Regions from separate parts of the Enterobacter sp. QK-SA4 genome, predicted to be linked through region 4. Evidence: predicted binding sites of a transcription regulator. Region 4 holds the regulator's gene; each other region holds the start of a gene.
What was found. Region 4 encodes CRP, which controls carbon source genes, mostly activating them, when cyclic AMP is high. Its sites were predicted from a motif close to ATGTGANNNNNNTCACAT; they were not measured.

Region 1 (3,972 bases), 2.8 Mb from region 4:
TACGCAGCAAGCGATAGCGTAATCGTCGTTGTTGAAGTCCGGACGCATCAGGTCATCGTTCTCGTACTGCAGAGAAGAGGTGTCGATGGACACTTTAGCGGCGAATTTCTTGAAGTTCAGAGGCAGTTTTTCAGACCACAGAACGGTGATGTTCGGCTCCGGAGAAGGACCCATGGTGTACAGGGTGTTCAGGAAGCGGAAGCTGTTTTTGGTTACCAGAGTACGGCCGTCAACGCCCATACCGCCGATGGATTCAGTTGCCCAGATTGGGTCACCGGAGAACAGCTCATCGTATTCAGGGGTACGCAGGAAGCGAACCATACGCAGTTTCATGACCAGGTGGTCAATCATTTCCTGAGCGTCTTGCTCGGTGATTTTGCCTGCTTTCAGGTCACGTTCGATGTAGGCATCCAGGAAGGTGGATACGCGACCGAAGGACATTGCTGCACCGTTCTGAGACTTAACTGCGGCCAGGTAGCCGAAGTAGGTCCACTGGATAGCTTCCTGAGCGTTGGTAGCCGGACCAGAGATATCGCAGCCATATTTCGCCGCCATCTCTTTGATCTGACCCAGCGCGCGGTGCTGTTCAGCGATTTCTTCACGCAGACGGATAGTCGCTTCCAGGTTTACGCCATTTTCCAGGTCAGACTGCAGGGAAACAAACTGCGCGTACTTGTCTTTCATCAGGAAGTCGATACCGTACAGCGCAACGCGACGGTAGTCACCGATGATACGGCCACGGCCATACGCATCTGGCAGACCAGTCAGAACGCCAGATTTACGGCAGTTCAGAATGTCTTTGGTGTAAACATCGAATACACCCTGGTTGTGGGTTTTGCGGTATTCGGTGAAGATTTTTTTCAGCATTGGATCCAGCTCGCGGTTATACGCTTTGCAGGAACCTTCAACCATTTTGATACCACCGAACGGGATGATTGCGCGTTTCAGTGGTGCTTCAGTCTGCAGACCAACGATTTTCTCAAGGGCTTTGTTGATGTAGCCAGCATCGTGAGAAGTGATGGTGGAAGCAACGGAGGTGTCAAAATCAACTGGCGCGTGAGTGCGGTTTTCCAGTTTAACGCCTTCCATTACGCTGTCCCACAGCTTGGTGGTCGCGTCAGTTGCGCCAGCCAGGAAGGATTCGTCACCTTCATACGGGGTATAGTTTTTCTGAATGAAGTCACGTACGTTTACTTCATTCTGCCAGTCACCTTTCGCAAAACCTTCCCAGGCTGTGGCTAACTTTTCATTAAGCTCGGACATGTAACACCTACCTTCTTAAGTGGATTTTTTATTTACTGCCTGAGAAAACCATCAATGATGATCGTCGCCACGCAGGTAAATGACCCAGTATGTCAACCCAACTAACAGACCCCCACCGATAATGTTCCCGATAGTGACAGGGATCAGGTTATCAGTAATGAAATTCATAATAGTCAGGTGAGAGAAACTTTCCGGGGATGAACCAACTGCGGTCCAGAACTCCGGGCTCGCAAAGTCGCGGATGACAATGCCCATTGGGATCATGAACATATTCGCGATACTGTGCTCAAAGCCGCTGGCAACAAACATCGCAACCGGCAGAACCATAATTAAGGCTTTGTCCATCAGGCTACGACCCGAGTAGCTCATCCATACAGCCAGGCAGACCATCAGGTTAGCGAGGATGCCGAGAGCAACGGCTTCGATAAATGTGTGGTGCATTTTGTGGTCGGCGGTTTGCAGGACGTTAAGGCCCCAGCCACCGTTGGCGGTCATGTACTCGCCAGAAAGCCACATCAACAAAACAAAGAGCAGACAGCCAACCAGGTTACCCACGTAGACGTTAAGCCAGTTACGTGCCAGCTGACCCCAGGTAATTCTTCCGCTGGCCTTTGCCACGACAATCAGCACCGTTGAGGTGAAGAGGTCGGCGCCGCAGATGACGCAGAGAATCAGACCCAGTGAGAAGCAAATGCCGCCAATCAGTTTGGCCATGCCGAAAGGCATTCCGGCAGTACCGGTGGTGGCGGTGATGTAGAAGACGAAAGCGATAGAGATGAACACACCAGCCGTGATCGCCAGATAGAACGTCTTCATCGGGTGTTTCGTTGCTTTATAGACACCCGCTTCTTCGGCAACTTTGGCCATCGCAGCAGGGAGTAAAAGATCAAAAGGGTTGTCAGCTTTCACACTAACTCTCTCTTTATTAAGTCGGCGACGAGATACTAACAAAGCATTATAGAAGAGAAATTGATATAGATCATATCTCGCCTAGCTTATAGGCCCGCAGTGTGTATGGTTTTACAACAAATGCGGAGTAAGTAATTGATTATCCGTATAAAAATAAATTTTAAAAGTTATGAAAAGAGTTGAATTTTTTCGTTCGGCCACCCCTGACGCAGTTAATTAATATGGAGTATTTACCATAAAAAGTAACAGTAAAGCCCAGGTAAATATTATTATATTTACCCATGTTTAACTTTATTATTACAATCAACAGTCATTGCCGAAGAAAATAAAAAACGGGGCAATGAAATTGCCCCGTAATATAGCCCAGACGATTGAATACGCCTACTGCTGGTAATGTTATGTGCGCTTATTTTAACCAGTAAGCGGCTTTTGCTTTCTGCAGCTTTTCGTAGGCCTTCAGCAGCGACTGATGCGCCGGGAAGGCTTTCAGATCGCTATCAACAGCCTGCAGGCCATAGAACGGCGCTTCGCCGCTCAGGGCCGCGCTGGCTGCTTCTACGGCCTCAGCTCCGTACATACGCACGAAAGCATTCAGGTATTGCAGCGGCTCGCGGTCCTCTTCCTGGGCCAGCAGCAACAGGGTTTGCAGGCAGCGGTAATAATTGGTGCGTTCGGCAGAGAAGACAGACTGGTTGAATTCCATGGTCCACTCGGTCCAGGCCAGGGCCTGATCCAAATCGCCACCCGCCAGGGCCAGCATCGCTTTCAGCTCACCGATGCGCAGGGTATACCAGCCGTTGTCTTTACCGGTCGCCAGGCCCAGCAGTTCGCGTACGCGGGTAAAGTCATCATGGCCTTCTTCGTCCAGTTGGGCGATCAGGTTCAGATAATCTTCTTTCTCCCACTCGCTGCCCGGCAGAGCCAGCAGCGTTTCGCGCAGATGGGCACCCATGCTGTTGTTCGCCAGCCACAGATCTTCAGCCGGGTAGATGTCGGACATGCCCGGAACGATAATGCGGCACGCGTAGACGCCAAGATGTTCGTAGTCGGCAATGTAGACTTCCTGATCTTCCGCGTTGAAGATAGCCATCAGCGTGGCGAACTCTTCTTCCGTGGTACCGGCAAAGCTCCAGTCCACGAACGGATAGTCGGCGTCCTGCTTGAACATATCCCAGGAAATTAAACCGCTGGAGTCAATGAAGTGGGTTTCAAGGTTGGTATGCTCGGCCACTTCTTCATCGTCAAACGTTGGCGGAGTGAAGACGTCGAGATCTTTCAGGCTACGGCCCTGCAGCAGCTCGGTAACGGTACGCTCCAGCGCCACGCCGAAGTCAGGGTGCGCCCCGAATGAGGCGAAGCAGGTGCCGTTGGCCGGGTTAAACAGCACCACGCAGATAACCGGATACTTGCCGCCCAGCGAGCCGTCATAGGCAAAGATTGGGAAACCTTCTGCTTCGAGCTTAGCGATGGACTCCACTACGCCCGGATAGCGCGCCAGCACCTCTGCCGGAATTTCAGGCAGGCTGATGGATTCAGCGATGATGCGGTTTTTAATGTGGCGTTCAAAGACTTCAGACAGACCCTGCACGCGCGCTTCATTGCGGGTGTTACCGGCGGACATACCGTTGGACACATACAGGTTGCCGACGATGTTCATCGGAATATACACGGTCTGCTCGTCAGACTGACGGGTGAACGGCAGGGCGCAGATCCCACGGTCTTCATTGCCAGACTGCAGATCGATCAGCATGCTGGCGGTCAGTTCGTTTTCCGGATCGTAGAAAGCACGCAGGCGCGCGT
Region 2 (3,972 bases), 2.5 Mb from region 4:
ATGCCGGAATTCCACCGTCCGGAAATGCCTGACTTCACCATCCACGAATACGAGCCGCTGATGGACTCCTCCGACATGACGCCGGAAGACTGGCAGCACATCGCGGATGACATTAAAGCCCATTACGACCAGTACGACGGCTTCGTGATCCTGCACGGCACCGACACCATGGCGTTTACCGCCTCGGCGCTCTCCTTCATGCTGGAGAACCTGAGCAAGCCGGTTATCGTCACCGGGTCGCAAATCCCCCTGGCGGAGCTGCGCTCGGACGGGCAGATCAACCTGCTGAACTCTCTGTACGTGGCGGCGAATTACCCGATCAACGAAGTGTCGCTATTCTTTAATAACCGTCTGTATCGCGGCAACCGCACCACCAAAGCCCATGCTGACGGTTTTGACGCCTTCGCCTCCCCTAACCTGCAGCCGCTGCTGGAGGCCGGAATTCATATCCGTCGTCTGGGCACGCCGCCTGCGCCGAACACCGCCGGCGAGCTGATCGTGCATCCGATCACTCCGCAACCGATTGGCGTGGTCACTATCTACCCGGGTATCTCTGCCGACGTGGTGCGTAACTTCCTTCGCCAGCCGGTGAAAGCGCTGATTCTGCGCTCCTATGGCGTAGGTAATGCCCCGCAGAACGGCGAATTCCTGAAAGAGCTCCAGGAAGCCAGCGAGCGCGGAATTGTGGTCGTGAACCTGACCCAGTGCATGTCCGGAAAGGTCAATATGGGCGGCTATGCCACCGGCAACGCGCTGGCGCATGCGGGAGTCATCAGCGGCTTCGATATGACCGTTGAGGCAACGCTGACTAAACTTCACTATTTACTGAGTCAGGATCTGGACATTCAGTCCATTCGCAGCGCGATGATGCAAAACCTGCGCGGCGAGCTGACCCCGGACGAATAAGGAGTGCTCATGAAGCAACGCGCCCTGCTACTGGTCGATTTGCAAAATGATTTCTGCGCGGGTGGTGCGCTGGCCGTCGCCGAAGGTGACAGCACCGTTGACGTGGCAAACACGCTGATTGACTGGTGCAAAGCCCGCGGTGAAGCGGTTGTCGCAAGCCAGGACTGGCATCCGGCGAACCACGGCAGCTTTGCCAGCCAGCACAACGTCGAGCCTTTCACTCAGGGTGAACTCGACGGGCTGGCGCAAACCTTCTGGCCGGATCACTGCGTACAGCAGACGGAAGGCGCGGAGCTGCATCCGCTCCTGAATCAGAAAGCCGTCGATGCGGTGTTCCATAAAGGTGAAAACCCGGCTATCGACAGCTATAGCGCGTTTTTTGATAACGGGCATCGCCAGAAAACGGCGCTGGACGCGTGGTTACGTCATCACGAAATCACGGAGCTGATCGTGCTGGGCCTGGCGACGGATTACTGCGTGAAGTTTACCGTGCTGGACGCGCTCCAGTTAGGTTATACCATCAGCGTCATCACCGACGGCTGCCGCGGGGTAAACATTCATCCGCAGGACAGCGCTCAGGCGTTTATGGATATGGCTGCGGAAGGCGCAACGCTGTATACGCTCGAAGACTGGCTGGAAACGCAGGCGTAGTCTTTTACGCCCTCTCCCTGTGGGAGAGGGTATCAACCCGCACCGTTATTGCATTTTCATCGTCGCAATCGGCTTCGGCGTGATGCCGAAGTCTTCTTTCAGCTCGCGCTTGCTCTTCATCACCATCTGGCCTTTGGTGTCGATCGTCATGTGCTGCGCGTCGGTGTTATTGCGCGCCTGCCACAGCATCACCAGCTGTAAACTGTTCTCTTTTTGCTCCGGCGTCAGCGCGACGCCGTCGGGCCATTTTCCCAGTTCTACGGCGGTCACCAGACGCTGATAAATTTCCGGCGTCATGCCGCTAATCATGTCATCAATATTCACACTCGCGCCCTTTCAAAGGAATAATTTGCTGAATCGTTTTTTCAACCCTTAATCTGGTCACCGTTCTCATCATCGGTGAAGCTCATTGAGGCCGAGTTTACGCAGAAACGCTCGCCCGTAGGCTGTGGGCCATCCGGGAAGACGTGCCCAAGGTGCGCATCGCAGTTGCCGCAGCGAATTTCCGTGCGCACCATGCCGTGCGACGAGTCGGTCAGGTAGCGGATGGCCTCATCGCTCACCGGCTCGTAAAAACTCGGCCAGCCGCAGCCAGAATCAAATTTCGTTTGTGAATTGAACAACGGGGCATCACAGACCAGACAGTGGTAGACGCCGTCTCGCTTGTTGTGCAGTAAACGCCCGGTGAACGGCGGTTCCGTTCCGTGATTCTGCGTCACATAAAACTGCATTTCTGTGAGGTTTTTTTTCAAATCGTCAGGGTTACGTTGGTTCGACATATGCTTACATCTCGCTGTAGAAACAGACATCTTTCAACCCGGATTCTAACAAAACATTAACACCCTTGCGTGCACTTTTGATCTAAACTTATGTGTCGCGAATAAGCGGTCAGGCAATTGTGATCATGTTCACATTTTTATCCTGCGAGGACTTTAAAATCCCGGCTCAGCCCCCATATGGGTGCAAGCTCAAAGGGAAAGTGAGGCGAGTCAGTCGCACAAACGTTAGTCACAGGATTGATTTGTCGCAATGATTGACACGATTCCGCTTGACGCTGCGTAAGGTTTTTGTAATTTTACAGGCAACCTTTTATTCACTAACAAATAGCTGGTGGAATATATGACTATCAAAGTAGGTATCAACGGTTTTGGCCGTATCGGCCGTATTGTTTTCCGTGCTGCTCAGAAACGTTCTGACATCGAAATCGTTGGTATCAACGATCTCCTGGACGCTGAATACATGGCGTACATGCTGAAGTACGACTCAACTCACGGTCGTTTCGACGGCACCGTTGAAGTGAAAGACGGCCACCTGGTTGTTAATGGCAAAACCATCCGCGTTACTGCTGAAAAAGACCCAGCTAACCTGAAATGGAACGAAATCGGTGTTGACGTTGTTGCTGAAGCAACCGGTATCTTCCTGACCGACGAAACTGCACGTAAACACATCACTGCGGGTGCGAAGAAAGTTGTTCTGACTGGTCCTTCCAAAGACAACACCCCAATGTTCGTTCGTGGTGCAAACTTCGAAACTTACGCTGGCCAGGATATCGTGTCTAACGCATCCTGCACCACCAACTGCCTGGCACCGCTGGCTAAAGTTATCAACGACAACTTCGGCATCATCGAAGGTCTGATGACTACCGTTCACGCAACCACCGCTACTCAGAAAACCGTTGATGGCCCGTCTCACAAAGACTGGCGCGGCGGCCGTGGCGCGGCTCAGAACATCATCCCATCCTCTACCGGTGCTGCTAAAGCTGTAGGTAAAGTACTGCCAGAACTGAATGGCAAACTGACTGGTATGGCGTTCCGCGTTCCAACTCCTAACGTATCCGTTGTTGACCTGACCGTTCGTCTGGAAAAAGCTGCTTCTTATGAAGAAATTAAGAAAGCAATCAAAGCTGCTTCCGAAGGCGCAATGAAAGGCGTTCTGGGCTACACCGAAGACGACGTTGTTTCTACCGACTTCAACGGCGAAATCTGCACTTCCGTGTTCGATGCTAAAGCAGGTATCGCACTGAACGACAACTTCGTTAAACTGGTTTCCTGGTACGACAACGAAACTGGCTACTCTAACAAAGTACTGGACCTGATCGCTCACATCTCTAAATAAGTTGAGATGAGTGCTTGATCCAAAAAGGCGACTTCGGTCGCCTTTTTTTATTTATAAGACAGAGGATTGCTTAATGATTAATAAAATTTTTGCACTTCCGGTAGTCGAACAACTTACCCCTGTGCTCTCCCGCCGTCTGATTGACGGTGCCGACGTTATCGTCGTTGACCACCCACGCGTTAAAGCTTCCGTGGCGCTGAACGGCGCGCACCTGCTCTCCTGGAAACCGGAAGGTGAAGCCGAAGGTTTGTGGCTGAGCGATGCGACCTCCTTCAAAAAAGGGGCGGCTATTCGCGGCGG
Region 3 (3,972 bases), 2.0 Mb from region 4:
CACCTCAAGCAGCGTCTCTTCGTTTCCGAAGCCCCCTGCTTTGGTCATTACCGGCTGCTGCCAGCCACAACCCAGAAATTTTCCGACTGGCACGCACTGTGCGACGCACCCGGTAATCTCAAACCCCCGAGCGTCCAGTGCCCTCGCGACAGCCATCGCCACGTCGCCACCGGAGACGTACAGCGCGTCAGGCGTCTGCGCCGCAAGCACCTGTCGGGTCAGTTCGCCTAAAAACGTACAGATTTTTTCGCCCAGGCCTGCGCGAGTGACACGATGCTGCTGGCAGAGTTGCTCGACCTGATGCCGGGCCTCGTGGCCCGCACAGGTATGCACAATGCAGTGATGGCCAGACTGAAGTACCTGCGCAATCTGTTCGAGATACCCGGACGTGTCTCCGCGCAGCGCGTCATTCACATCAATGAGTACCGACGAGACGTCCGCCTGGCTTACCGCCAGCGCAATCTGTCGTTGCGCGATCTCACTCATCGAGCCGACGACGGCCAGCAGTTGTTTACGCCGGACCGGGGCCAGATGACGGGCCAGCGCATCGCATAGTCCAGCAGAGCCCACCAGCAGCGGCGTCTGTGAGCAGGCCAACGCGGCATCGATAATGGCGTCCATCTCCTCATCGGTGTGCGCATCCACGATGAGCCATTCCGTTCCTCGGGCAAGTTCGGCAGTGAGCATTTTCACGGTCACGCTTTTAGCGCTCACCCCGGTAAACAGGTCAGCAATAGCGGCAGACGGGACGGGCGTTTTGGGATCGCTGGCAAATTCGGTTTCATTCACCGGAACGCCGTTTACCAGACACCTGCCGTACCGCGTGATCCGCCCTGCTGACGGGTATGCCGGCGCCACGATCACCTGCCGCCTGCCGCTTAATGCCTTAAGAACTTGAGATTCGGCTCCTGCGTTGCCGCGCAGCGTGGAATCCATCTTTTTAATGAGCCAGCGGGCATCCGCGATTTCAGCCCCGAGTGCGGCCACCCTTTCGGCCGCCTCCGATGCCTTCAGCGCCCGGGAGTCGGTGTTAACGATCAGCACATCGCTCGCCTGGGTAAACGGTGTATGAAACGCCACGCTGACTTTTTTGCCACACAGCGCCAGGCTGACACCGGCATCATTTGCGCCGGTAAAGTCATCGGCGACGACCACGACCACTCTGTTCACATTGCTCACTTTCATCCCCACTTCGGGTTAATCTTTCCCGTTAATGATTATATTCAATCATGATTGATTATATGTGAGCAAGATCAAGTTAATCAGTTTGCGAATAAATTATAAATTTAGCCACACGATGACCATGAAGCGTCTTGCTTGAGCGAAATCAATCATGGATACAGAGACAGGAGAAAAGCGTGGTTACGATCAACAGCACCCTGATTAGCGGGGCGAATGCCATCGCCGCCATCAGGCCATTACTTACTGATAAAACGCAGATCCTGCTGGTGACGGACGGCAATATTGCGCGTCTGGAGGCAGCAAAGCAGATCCGCGCGATCCTCGAAGAGGAGCAGCGCGGCGTCACAATTATCGACAATGTCCCGCCTGAGCCCACCCATCACGACGTGAACCAGCTGCTCTCGACGTTAAAGGGAACGTTTGGGCTGGTCGTCGGGCTCGGCGGTGGTAGCGTACTGGATGTAGCCAAACTGCTTTCAGTACTTTGTCACCCGCTTTCTCCGGGGCTGGACAACCTGCTCGCAGGCATAAAACCGGTGGCACGCATCGCGTCACTGCTGATCCCGGCCACTGCAGGAACCGGATCGGAAGCGACGCCGAATGCCATTCTGGCCATACCGGAGCAAAGCACGAAAGTGGGCATCATCTCCCCCGTCCTGCTGCCCGATTACGTCGCCCTGCTGCCGGAGCTGACGACCAGCATGCCCGCACACATTGCCTCATCCACCGGGATTGATGCCCTGTGCCATCTGATTGAGTGTTTCACCTCAACGGTCGCTAATCCGGTTAGCGATAACGCCGCGCTGATGGGCCTGTCTAAGCTGCTCAACAACATTGAAACGGCCTGCGCCGAACCGGGCAATCTGCTGGCGAAACTGGAGATGCTGTGGGCGTCTTACTACGGCGGGGTCGCCATTGCACATGCTGGCACGCACCTGGTTCACGCCCTGTCCTACCCGCTCGGCGGCAAATATCACCTGCCTCACGGGGTGGCCAACGCGATTCTGCTGGCGCCCTGCATGCGCGTGGTTCGTCCCCACTGCGTGACGAAATTTGCGCAAGTCTGGGATTTGGTGCCCGGCGCGGATACGTCGCTGTCAGACGAAGAAAAATCCCACGCTCTGGTGGAGTACTTTGCCGCGCTGGTTCGCAGACTCAACCTGCCGGATAACCTGGAGACACTGGGCGTACCGCGTGAAGATATCGCCTCCCTCAGTGATGCGGCCCTTAACGTTAAGCGGCTCATGAACAATGCACCCTGTCAGGTTAATCACGACGAGGTGCAGGCGATTTACCGGACACTGTTTCCCCAACATTAATAGCCAAGGAGTGTGTAATGCGTAACAACATCAGGGGCGTGCTAACGGCCGTTGTAACCCCCTTTGACACGGAAGGCGCGCTGAGCCTGTCGGGCCTGAAACGACAGATCGATCGTCAACTCAGTGCTGGCAACGGCATCTTCTGCGGCGGCACAAACGGCGAGTTCTTCGTGCTTAACGAAGAAGAAAAAATCGCCGTCACCCGCACCTGCGTGGAGACGGTGGCCGGGCGCGCACCGGTCGTGGCGCACATTGGGGAAATTTCGACCCGCGAAACCATCCGTCTGGGGAAACAGATCGCCTCGCTGGGCGTCGATGCCGTTTCCGTCATTACCCCTTACTTCGTTCCGCTGAAACAGTCTGAACTGGTCGCGCACTACACCGCTATCGCCGACGCGCTAGCCGTACCGGTATTTCTGTACAACATTCCAGCGCGTACCGGCAATACCATTGAACCCGCTACCGCACGCGCGCTGGCCGAACATCCCAACATCGTCGGTATTAAAGACAGTGCCGGGAGCTATGAAAGCCTGCGTGGATTCCTTAATGCGGTGAGGGACATGGATGGATTCGACGTGCTCAACGGCCCAGATTCGCTTATCCACCAGGGCTTCGTCGACGGATGTTCGGCCTGCATTTCCGGGCTGGCAAACGTGGCGCCGACGGCCATCAACGCTATCTGGTCACGCTTTAACGCGGGGGATATTGACGGTTCCCGCCTTGCGCAGGAGAGCGTCACCCAACTGCGCACCGAGCTGTACAACGTGGTGTTTTCCCCTGCCGCAGTCAAAAAAGCACTGCAGATCATGGGGGAAGACGTCGGTGAGAGTCGATATGCCGTGGCATTTAGCGAGCAGCAGTGCCAACAGATACGCCGAATAGTGACAACGTCACTTAACTAAACGGCGTTGGTTTCGTCAATAAGAATACCGGGTACCTGAGGTGCCCAGGATTCACTCGCCCTGAAGAGAGGCAAAGATGAATAATTTTACCGCTGAAGATACCCTAATCATTGTGGGCATTGTTATTGCTTACATCCTTTTCACCACCTGGCTGACCTTCCGGATCCGCAGTAAAAATTCCGGCGATTTTATGGAAGGCTCCCGCGCGATGCCGGCGTTTATTGTCGGGATCCTGCTGATGTCCGAGTATATCGGCGCTAAATCCACCATCGGCACCGCACAGGCGGCGTTTGAAGACGGCTTTGCCGCGTCATGGTCGGTCATCGGGGCCGCGATTGGCTTCCCGCTCTTTGGCCTGTTGCTGGTAAAACGCATCTACAACACCGGGAAAATCACTATCTCTGGTGCGATTGCTGAAAAATACGGTAACAGCACCAAAAACATTATCTCTGTCATCATGATTTACGCCCTGCTGCTGGTTAACGTGGGGAATTACGTCAGCGGCGCAGCGGCTATTTCCACCGTACTGAAAGTCAACCTGCCCGTTGCCGCCTTCATTACGGCCATCG
Region 4 (3,972 bases):
ATAGTGCGAGTTAAAGCCCGGCTCCTGCATCGCCTGGTTGAGCGAGTTAAACAGGGCGTTGTGCGCCTGGTTGACCTTCATCCGCTGATAGGCCAGCGGGGAGGGCTGCGGGTCGTCGCTCAGGATCAGGCGAATAGCCTGCTGGTCGGCTTCCAGCGCGTCGTGGGCGTTCTGCCTCAGCAGCCCGCTCTGCCACTGCGGCCACAGCCAGACCATTCCGCCAAAGGCAATCAGGCAGCCGATCAGGGTATCAATCAGCCTGGCGACAATAAACTGTTCGCCATTGAGCGTGAGCAGCTGCAGGGTATATACCGCCGTCACCGTAAAGCCCACCATCGCCCAGCCGTAATTTTTTCGGATAATCAGGTAGCTCACCAGCGTGATCGCCAGCATGCCTGCCAGGGTATAGCCTTCCGGCACGTGGAAGTGCAGCGTCACGCCCGCAATGATCAGCCCGGCCATCGTTCCGCCAGCCCGGTGCAGAATACGCACACGCGTGGCGCCGTAGCCGTTCTGGGTGACAAACAGCACGGTCATTAAGATCCAGTACGGTTTCGGCAGGTGCAGCGCCATGCCCATCAGGCTGGCGGTACTGAGCATCACGCTAATCCTGGCGGCGTTGCGCAGGGCGGACGATTTAAGAGAAAGATAGCTTTTGAGCGCGGGCAATAACGGAAGCCGTTTTTGCTTATCCGCCATCAGGTCGCGGGGATAAAGCGGGCGCTGCGTGCGCAACACGCGGGCGATGCGGCTGAAGTGCCAGGCGGCAAACTGGCCGACCGGGTTATCGGGATGCTGGCGGGCGATTTTCTCCAGCGCGCCCAGCTGTTTTTCCATGTTAAAGCGCGTCGGGTAGCGGTGGTAGAGAATATCATCGGCCAGCACGCGCAGACGTGCGGACACGGTTTGTGCGTTCCAGCGGATCACCGCTTCGGCGTGGCTGCGCTCGACCAGCTTTTGCACCTCCTGCGGGTGATGAAGGCTTACGGAGATGTGCTCCTGCAGATCCAGCCCGACCTGGAAGGTGCGCAGCAGCCGTTTGTATTCGTGGTTCTTGTTGGCGGCGAGCATATGCAGCTGCTGATAGCACTGGCTTATCAGGTCCACCACCTTCTGCTGGCGCGTCAGCAGCGGCGGTAAGGATTTTTCCGGGTCGGTATGCTGGGTGAGCAGGGTATATTTGGCTTCGCAGTAATCCGCAAGCTGCACATAGAGCAGGCTCAGGGATTCACGCAGCGGCTGTTCGCGCCACAGCCAGAACCAAAACCAGTTAAACAGCCCGTACCACAATGTCCCCAGGGCGTAGATCAGCAGCGGCTCCCACACCGGCATGTTCCCGGCGAGGCTCAGCGTGAAAATGGCCGCAATCAGCGAGGCGGGAAGCAGGCGGGCGTGCAGCGAACTGATTTCCGCCGTGACGCCGAGCGTCATCGCCAGCACGGTCAGGATCAGCGGCAGCGGGATATCCCGGGCAAGCAGAAGCTGCACGGCGAGGCTACAGCCGGCAAACAGGCAGCCACCGATAATCAGGCGTTTGAAAAAGCGCTTATGCGGCGTGTCCAGACCGGCGATGTTGCAGCAGGCGGGCACGAGGGAAAACAGCAGGCCTTGCTGAAGATGTCCGAGGATCAGGCCTATGGCCACAGGAAGACACAACACCAGCGTTTGCCGCAGTGCGTAGTTAACTTCCGGGTGATAGATCAGCCTGCGCCACATGGGGAGTAGAGACAAAAACGGCGTGACACCCTGCGGTGACACGCCGTTTGAGCGGAATTAACGCGTTCCGTAGACCACGATGGTTTTACCGTGGGCGGAGATCAGGTTTTGATCTTCCAGCATTTTCAGGATACGGCCCACTGTTTCACGGGAGCAACCGACGATCTGACCAATTTCCTGACGGGTAATTTTAATTTGCATGCCGTCCGGGTGGGTCATAGCGTCTGGCTGTTTCGCCAGGTTCAACAGGGTTTGTGCGATACGGCCGGTAACGTCCAGGAAGGCGAGGTTACCCACTTTCTCTGACGTGACCTGCAGACGGCGCGCCATCTGGGAAGAAAGACGCATCAGGATGTCAGGGTTAACCTGAATCAGCTGACGGAACTTCTTGTAAGAAATTTCAGCCACTTCACATGCTGTCTTTGCACGAACCCAGGCGCTACGTTCCTGGCCCTCTTCAAACAGGCCCAGTTCACCGATGAAATCGCCCTGGTTCAGATAAGAAAGGATCATCTCTTTCCCTTCTTCATCTTTGATCAGCACTGCCACCGAGCCTTTAACGATGTAATACAACGTTTCCGCTTTTTCACCCTGGTGAATCAGCGTGCTCTTCGATGGGTACTTATGAATGTGGCAATGAGACAAGAACCATTCGAGAGTCGGGTCTGTTTGCGGTTTGCCAAGCACCATGCGCTGTTATCCTCTGTTATAAGCTGTCACCAGAGTCATCAGATGCATCCGGACTCTGGGGTTGCAATCGAATTCTTACCCATACCCTGGGAAGTCGGCTACCGTAACGTTTCGCAGCCAGTAAAGTTTGATGTCCTCTGCATACACGTGTAACGTCAATGTATTACTGTAGCATCCTGAGTGTTTTAGCATAGCTTTCGCCGCGTGTCTCCTGGTGTCTCGCTTCAGCATGATGCAGGTCGCCTTCCATTGCGAGAAATGTAACGCACGCGTAATCTGTCACCAAAAATGCAACGTTGGAGTTAATGAATATGCAAGCGCGCGTGAAATGGGTTGAAGGTTTAACGTTCCTGGGCGAGTCCGCGTCAGGACACCAGATTTTGATGGACGGTAACTCCGGCGATAAAGCGCCAAGCCCAATGGAAATGGTGCTGATGGCGGCAGGGGGTTGCAGCGCCATTGACGTGGTGTCGATTCTGCAAAAAGGTCGTCATGACGTGACGGATTGTGAGGTTAAACTCACATCAGAGCGTCGCGATGAGGCGCCACGCCTGTTCACCCATATTAACCTGCACTTTGTGGTCACCGGTAAAGAACTGAAAGACGCGGCGGTCTCACGTGCGGTGGACCTGTCTGCGGAGAAGTACTGCTCTGTGGCGTTAATGCTGGAGAAAGCGGTAAAAATCACGCATTCGTATGAAGTGATCGAGGCGTGATTGATGGGGCATCGTGCGTGTTGATGCCCTCACCCTAACCCTCTCCCACTGGGAGAGGGAACATGCTCACGCGATCTGCTTCCCTTCCATCAGTCGCTCCACCAGCGGCGTCATGATGAGCTCCATCGCCAGCCCCATTTTCCCGCCCGGCACCACTAACGTATTCATGTGCGAAATAAACGAGCCCTGCAGCATTGCCAGCAGCCACGGGTAATCAATGCCTTCGAGATTGCGGAAATGGATCACCACAAAACTCTCATCCAGCGACGGGATGCTTTTGGCCGCGAACGGGTTGGAGGTGTCCACCGTCGGCACGCGCTGGAAGTTGATATGGGTGCGGGAGAACTGCGGCGTCAGGAAGTTAATGTAATCCTCCATGGAGCGCACCACCGAGTCCATCACCGCTTCGCGAGAATGGCCACGCTCGCTCATGTCACGCGTCAGCTTCTGGATCCACTCCAGGTTTACGATAGGAACCACGCCGACCAGCAGATCCACGTGGCGCGCCACGTCGTGTTGAGGGGTGACCACGCCGCCGTGCAATCCTTCGTAAAACAGGACGTCGGTGGGTTCCGGCAGCGGCTGCCAGGGGGTAAAGGTGCCCGGCACCTGATTCCAGGGTACGGCTTCATCATAGGTGTGCAGATACTTGCGGGACTGCCCTTTGCCGCTCTTGCCGTACTCTATAAAGGTTTGTTCCAGCAGGCCGAAGTCATTGGCTTCCGGGCCGAAGTAGCTGATGTGTTTACCCGAATCGCGCGCCTTACGAATGGCCATGTCCATCTCCGGACGCGTGTAGCGGTGAAAGCTGTCGCCTTCGACCTCCGCCGCACGGAGATTCAGCTGGGCG

Region 1: focA (formate transporter FocA) is a predicted target of CRP. The motif match lies at 2,231-2,248, and genes of this name have one in related genera.
Region 2: msrB (peptide-methionine (R)-S-oxide reductase MsrB) is a predicted target of CRP. The motif match lies at 2,454-2,471, and genes of this name have one in related genera.
Region 3: AC1VYI_RS12745 (iron-containing alcohol dehydrogenase) is a predicted target of CRP. The motif match lies at 1,242-1,259, and genes of this name have one in related genera.

Annotation. Positions count from the first base shown of each region.
Region 1 is NZ_JBXFXH010000007.1:3,192,286-3,196,257, reverse strand. Features, by position in the region: gene pflB (formate C-acetyltransferase) at 1-1,263, opposite strand, end outside; gene focA (formate transporter FocA) at 1,315-2,172, opposite strand; gene ycaO (30S ribosomal protein S12 methylthiotransferase accessory factor YcaO) at 2,579-3,972, opposite strand, start outside.
Region 2 is NZ_JBXFXH010000007.1:2,870,007-2,873,978, forward strand. Features, by position in the region: gene ansA (asparaginase) at 1-906, shown strand, start outside; gene pncA (bifunctional nicotinamidase/pyrazinamidase) at 916-1,557, shown strand; gene AC1VYI_RS15370 (YeaC family protein) at 1,603-1,866, opposite strand; gene msrB (peptide-methionine (R)-S-oxide reductase MsrB) at 1,923-2,336, opposite strand; gene gapA (glyceraldehyde-3-phosphate dehydrogenase) at 2,677-3,672, shown strand; gene AC1VYI_RS15385 (D-hexose-6-phosphate mutarotase) at 3,746-3,972, shown strand, end outside.
Region 3 is NZ_JBXFXH010000007.1:2,353,234-2,357,205, reverse strand. Features, by position in the region: gene dtnK (D-threonate kinase) at 1-1,185, opposite strand, end outside; gene AC1VYI_RS12745 (iron-containing alcohol dehydrogenase) at 1,359-2,501, shown strand; gene AC1VYI_RS12740 (dihydrodipicolinate synthase family protein) at 2,519-3,403, shown strand; gene AC1VYI_RS12735 (sodium:solute symporter family protein) at 3,480-3,972, shown strand, end outside.
Region 4 is NZ_JBXFXH010000007.1:390,597-394,568, forward strand. Features, by position in the region: gene AC1VYI_RS03295 (YccS/YhfK family putative transporter) at 1-1,716, opposite strand, end outside; gene crp (cAMP-activated global transcriptional regulator CRP) at 1,774-2,406, opposite strand; gene AC1VYI_RS03305 (OsmC family protein) at 2,718-3,122, shown strand; gene AC1VYI_RS03310 (phosphoribulokinase) at 3,189-3,972, opposite strand, start outside.